DNA from 2 places in the Gemella sp. 27098_8_92 genome. Region 1 is predicted to be linked to the other one. Evidence: predicted binding sites of a transcription regulator. Region 1 holds the regulator's gene; the other holds the start of a gene.

Region 1 (3,447 bases):
GGTTTTAATATGTTTGATGCATCAGCACTACCTTCTGTTCCACCTGCTCCTATGATTGTATGTATTTCATCAATAAATAGAATAATATCACCAGCATCTTCTATTTCTAAAATAATATTTTTTAATCTTTCTTCAAACTCTCCGCGGTATTTAGTTCCAGCTAACAAAGTCCCCATATCAAGAACCATAACTCTTTTCCCTAATAAATTACTAGGAACATTTTGCGAAATTATTCTCTCTGCTAAACCTTCTACAATAGCTGTTTTCCCTACACCTGGTTCTCCAATAAGAACAGGATTATTTTTAGTTCTTCTATTTAATATTTCAATCATACGTGTAATCTCTTTATCACGTGCTAATACTGGGTCTAACTTATTATTAAATGCATCTTTAGTTAAATCTTTTGCTAGAGAATTTAACGTTTTAGTTTTTGCCGAACTATCTTCGGGCATATCTAATTTTTTGAAACCATCAAACAACTTAGCGAATAACCCTTGACTTTGTTTTAACAGTTCAAATAGTTCTGTTATCATAGTCTCTACATGTACATTTAGTTTTTCTTTTAGTAATCTTACCGCTGTACTAGTTTGTTCATTTAATAACGATAGTAATAAGTGCTCACTCGTTACTACAAAGCTAGATGTATCATCAGCAAACTGTTGACTTTTTTCTATTGTTCTCACAGCGCCATTTGTATAATCAATTTTCATAAGAACATTGTGATAAAAATCTGTTCCTTCTAACTCACTCTCATAAAATTCTACAACATTCTTTCTGAAATCGTCATAGTAGATGCCATATTTATTTAATGTTCTACAAGAAAGAGTATTATTCATGCTAAGCATTGCAAGCAATAAATGTTCAGTTCCTACAGCCTTAACACCAAAATCGTTAGCTTCCTCTTTGGCAGTAGTTAAAACCATAAGAGCCGTTTCGTTAAATCTTATATACATAACTCTATCCTCTCTTATTGTATTTTATATTGGTTAAAAATTTTACTGTTAACTCTTTTAAGTTTGTTTTCGTTTTATGTTGCAACTTTTCGGCTACTTTATTATCTACATAATTTAAGCATTCGTTATGAACCGCAATAATAGTTTCTAGACTATCCAGAAAATGATTATAATCAAATTTCTCTATATATTCTTTATCAAGCAAGATTTTAGCTATTCTTACAGCCTCATCTAACTCTATTATTTCATCGTCCATAGTATCAATTAGATAATCTATGTAATCTTTATTTGTATGAAGTGTAATTTTGGTAATTCTAATAAAACCTCCTCCACCTCGTTTACTTTCTATTATAAATCCATGCTCTGGTGTAAAGCGGGTTTTTATAACATAGTTTAATTGAGATGGCACACAATCAAATTTTTGTGCAACATTACTTCTTTTAATTATTATATGATCTTCTGGAGCTTCATTAAAAAGTTTTTTTATATATTCTTCAAGAATATCCGTCATATTACTACTATTGTTACTCATAAGGTCACCTCCTTTATTGACTAAAATTGACCTTTAACTAAATTATACTACACAAACATATTTTTGTACACAAAAAGATAGTTATAGCAAAAGAAATAAAATATACACTTGTTTAAAAATAACAAATATAGCTTAATATTTTAAACAAAATAGGAGTCATAAGCGTTACCTTATAACTCCTAAAAAATTATTTTTGCCTTTTTGATTTTCTATTAAATATTAAATTCATAACAATTGCTACTATCGTTCCAAGAACAATTCCACTATCTGTAAACATGCGAATAAAACTTGGAAGTTGAGCAAATGCTGTTGGTACTGTAGTTACTCCTAATCCAAGCCCAACAGAACATGCGATAATCATTAAATTCTCTTGTTTTGCAAAATCTGTACTACCTAACATTTTAACTCCGTAAGCAAGGACCATTCCAAACATACTTATCATCGCTCCTCCCAAAACAGGTTGTGGCACAATAGTAGCAAGGGCTCCAATTTTCGGAATAGATCCAAACACTAAAAGGAGAAGAACCATTACATACATCACTCTCTTACTCTTAACCCCAGAAATTTGAACAAGACCTACATTTTGTGAATATGTAGTGTAAGGAAAAGCATTAACCGTAGAACCAATCATAACAGCAAGCCCTTCTGCAAAATACCCACTACGCAAATCTTTTTCCCCTATTTTTGTATCACAAATATTTCCAAGAGCATAGTATACACCTGTTGATTCTATCATACTAACAATACCTACAATAACAAAAGTTAAAATAGCACTGGCTCGAAATTCAAACCCAGAAAATTTAAATGGTGTTGGATATTGAAACCAAGAAGCATTTGATACTTCAGTAAGGCTAACCATCCCCATAAAACTAGCAATAATAGTCCCTATAACAAGCCCTAGTAAAATAGCAATAGATTGAATAAAACCAGTTGTAAACTTATAAATTACCAAAATTATTGCAAGGGTAATACAAGCAAGAACAATATTTTTTGGGTTACCAAAATCTGGTGAACCTTGTCCTCCTGCAATATAATTCATCGCAACTGGTACTAATGTGATACCTATAATAGTAACTACACTTCCTGTAACCACTGGTGGAAATAATTTTGCAACCTTAGCAAAAAATGGAGCGATTAAAACTACCACTAATCCAGAAATAAAAATAGAACCATACATGGTTGCTAAACCTGCACTATTACCTATCGCAATCATTGGAGCAACCGCAGTAAAAGTACAACCTAAAACAACTGGTAGACCAATACCTACGAATTTCCCTTTGTAAACTTGTAGAAATGTTGCCACACCACACATAAAAATATCGACTGATACCAAGTACGTCGTTTGTTCAGCACTAAGTCCTAGACCTGCAGCTACTATAATCGGAACAATTACAGCCCCAGCATACATCGCAAGAACGTGCTGCAAACTTAAAATAAAAGTTTTCAAAATAAATTCTCCTTTATATTTTGCACATAAGACTGTAAAAGTAAGTTTTCGAATTCTTATATAAAAATAAAAACTCGCCTATATTATAAAAATAATATAGGCGTAATCCTTCAATGTACTAATAAAATTAGAATAAAACACTAAGAAAGCCCATAGTCGTTAAATTTACGGTTAAACGGTAGAAACTCGCAAGCCATATTCTTGCAGTTATATGTGCATATTTATTCTATTAATATATCAATTTTTATTTATAAATTCAAGTGTTAAATTAAAATTTTTTATTATTTTTCTTAATTACTTAAATGTGTATAATTAAATAATCATATATAACTTTTTATATTATCAAGTTGCTATGTACTCATAATTTTATAACCTCATTATACTCCTTACAAAAACAACTTGAATTAATCCTGGTAGTTAATATGTAAATTGTTCTACCAATTTTGCTCTGTCAATTAAATTTTTATAAATTTTTGAATGTTCTAACAAGTAGTTATGAGAACCTTGACATTCGA
Region 2 (3,447 bases), on a different contig from region 1:
TTCTTTTGATTTTTATAGTAATTCTTTCTTCTGTCGTAATATAGCCCTCTATTTTTAAAATACATTTCAATCTGTAAATGTATTGTATCAGTAACTCTTAAAGATGACTTAGGTATACTTGTTTGATTATTTGTAGAAAAAATTATATTATCTCTTGATTTTTCACTTTTAGGCTGTATTACTCTAACTAAAATTGTTCTATTATCTTCATAATGCTTATCTGATCTTTTAGAAAAATAGTTGTATATTTCTCTAGACGTTTGTAAACCGTTAACTATTTGAGGGTTAACAACTTGTAATGATTTATTTGTAATTAATTTAATATCTGTAGAAAGAATTGTTACCCCGTTATTTAACCACCAAAAATCTTCTGCTTCGTCCCCCTCTAAAGTACCAGCGATACATGAATTTACACTGTTATGTCCTTGATAGTCTCTAACATTAGCTTCAAAAAATGATTTACGTAAGAATTGATTGTCATCTGTAATAAATTTAAAATATGTACCTAATTTAACTAAACTGATATATTCATTTTTGCTTAATGATATTGGTTGTTCTACTAAATCTAAATTCACCATTATTTCGCTATCTGTATTATACATATGTAATAATTGATCTGCTGTAATAAACGATACTTGAACTTCTGCTGATGGATAATAACGCTTAACTAATTCCTTTAATTCATTTGCTTGCATCTCAACGTTTTGATGAACCTGTGTTCCTAATGTAATATAATAATAGTAAAATCTTATTTTTACTTGACTTCTAATTAATTTAGCTATTGCATCCCTAAAAAGACCAAACACTTCAATAGTTAATTCATTATATCTCTTTGAATAATTATTCAATTTATTTGACATATTTAAAAGATTATTTGATACATTTTTCCAGTTTGTTATAGTTTGCTCATTAAAGGAGGTTGTATTTTTAGACTGTAAAATAAAAAAATCTAAGTATGATCCTTTCGTAGCATTCAGTCTTTCTATTTAATCGATAGTAACTAATTCACTATTTAGGAAAACGTATAAATTATCACAACCGCCATCATTTCCTCCACCAGTATTACCATTATCAATCTCTTCATCACTAAGATTAAAATCTTTTAATACTTGTGAAGCTGCAAAATGTTCAAAGTAATTATTGAGATCTTTGTATCCATTGCTTTCATTAAATTCTTGACTAATACATTCTTTTAGTAATATTTGATTATTCGTTAACTGAGTTCCCAATTTTAAATCCTCCGTTATTCTTTACTTATGTTTATTATATTGACGTATACCTCATTTTAGAGAGCTACTATACTTTTTAATTTTATAATTTATTTAAGTTATATTCATATAAAATTATATACTAAAATATCTACTGTTATCAACTAAAAAGTGTGTTTTATTTTTTTAAAATTTTTTTAAAAAAACTATTGTCAAAAAAGGTCAAACGTGCTATAATTTATTTAAGGTCAAAATAGGTCAAAGATAATTTGACATTAAAAAATAGATTTGACGGGCATAGACCTACTAAAAATAAAAAGGAGATTTACAATGGATATTAATAGTTTTACAAATAGTGTGAAAGAAATCTTAGCGAAATCTTCCGAATTTGCAACTGAGAAAAAAAGTCAAAATATTACTAGTGAGATGTTTATAAAAGCGGCTCTTACTGGTAGTAATTTATATAGTGATATATTAGGAAGAATAAATATTGATAAAGCTGCATTGCTAGCTGAGTTAGATAATGAAATCAACAAAGTAAGTGGAGTAGAAGGAGATAATATCAATTATGCCAGTTACTTGAGTAATGATTTAAATGCTTTATTAATAGAAGCTAATAAGTATAAAGATAAATATGAAGATAAATTTATTTCTTGCGAGCATATTGTTCTTGCAAGTTATGTAAAAAATAGTATAGTGAAAAAATATGTCGATAAAGTTACTACACTTAAACACGTAACTGAAGTTATCGATGGTATAAGAGGAGGTAAGAAAGTTATGAATGAAAATCCAGAAAACAACTACGAAGTATTAGAAAAATACGGACGTGACTTAGTAGAAGCTGCACGTAGCGGTAAAATCGATCCAGTAATTGGTCGTGATGAAGAAATAAGAAATGTAATTAGAATATTATCTAGAAAAACAAAAAACAACCCAGTATTAATCGGGGAACCTGGTGTAGGTAAAACTGCTATTGTTGAAGCATTAGCTCAACGTATCGTTCGTGGTGACGTACCAGAAAGCTTAAAAGACAAAACAGTATTTGAATTAGACCTTACTAGTTTAGTCGCAGGTGCTAAATATCGTGGTGAATTCGAAGAAAGATTAAAAGCTGTATTAAAAGAAGTTAAAGAACAAGAAGGTAAAATAATCCTATTTATTGACGAAATCCACATGTTAGTTGGTGCAGGTAAAACTGATGGTGCAATGGATGCAGGTAATATCTTAAAACCAATGCTTGCTCGTGGTGAATTACATTGTATCGGTGCAACTACACTTAATGAATATCGTCAATATATCGAAAAAGACTCTGCGTTAGAACGTCGTTTCCAAAAAGTTCTAGTTAAAGAACCAACTGTAGAAGACACAATATCTATCCTGCGTGGTCTTAAAGAAAGATTCGAAGTTTATCACGGTGTTAAAATTTCTGACCGTGCTATCGTAGAAGCTGCAGAATTATCTAACAGATATATCACTGACAGATTCTTACCAGATAAAGCTATAGACTTAATCGACCAAGCTTGTGCTACTATTAAAACTGAAAACTCATCTAACCCCGCAGAGTTAGATACAATCAATCGTAAAGTAATGCAACTTGAAATCGAAGAAAAAGCTTTAAGTAGTGAGGATGACGAAGTATCACAACGTCGTTTAGAAAACTTAAAAGAAGAGCTTGCAAACTTAAAAGAAGAACAAAATAAACTTCAATTGCAAGTAGATAGTGAAAAAGAAAAATTATCTGCGGTAAAAGATCTTCGTGAAAAAATCGATAGAGTTAAATTAGAATTAGAACAAGCTCAAAATAACTATAACTTAGAAAAAGCTTCAGAATTACAATACTCAACTTTACCAAAATTAAAACGTGAGTTAGAAAAACTAGAAGAAAAATCTAAACATGAAGATTATAAATTACTAAAACAAGAAGTAACTGAAGATGAAATTGGCTTTATCGTAAGTCAAATGACAGGTATCCCAGTTACTAGATTAGTAGAAACAGAAAAAGAAAAACTTCTTAACTTAGCTGATACTATTCATGAAAAAGTGATAGGTCAAGATGAAGCTGTTGAGAGTGTAACTAATGCAATATTACGTTCTCGTGCTGGTATTGCCGATCCAAATAGACCAATTGGTAGCTTCCTATTCTTAGGACCTACTGGTGTAGGTAAAACTGAGCTTGCTAAAGCTTTAGCTCTTAACTTGTTTGATGATGAACGCAATATCGTTAGAATAGATATGAGTG

The links. The regulator CtsR, encoded in region 1, represses protease genes until heat stress. The targets are predictions, from matches to a motif close to ATGGTCAATAAAGGTCAAACA.
Region 2: the regulator CtsR is predicted to act here: its motif matches at 1,417-1,437, upstream of clpB (ATP-dependent chaperone ClpB).

What each region holds. Positions count from the first base shown of each region.
Region 1 covers NZ_JAPWBZ010000003.1:53,891-57,337, forward strand. The annotation lists gene O3802_RS02700 (ATP-dependent Clp protease ATP-binding subunit) at 1-953, opposite strand, end outside; gene O3802_RS02705 (CtsR family transcriptional regulator) at 958-1,485, opposite strand; gene O3802_RS02710 (nucleobase:cation symporter-2 family protein) at 1,673-2,932, opposite strand; purine riboswitch at 3,066-3,167, opposite strand; gene O3802_RS02715 (ABC transporter ATP-binding protein) at 3,350-3,447, opposite strand, start outside.
Region 2 covers NZ_JAPWBZ010000002.1:143,386-146,832, forward strand. The annotation lists gene O3802_RS02050 (AIPR family protein) at 1-860, opposite strand, end outside; gene O3802_RS02055 (hypothetical protein) at 987-1,229, opposite strand; gene clpB (ATP-dependent chaperone ClpB) at 1,539-3,447, shown strand, end outside.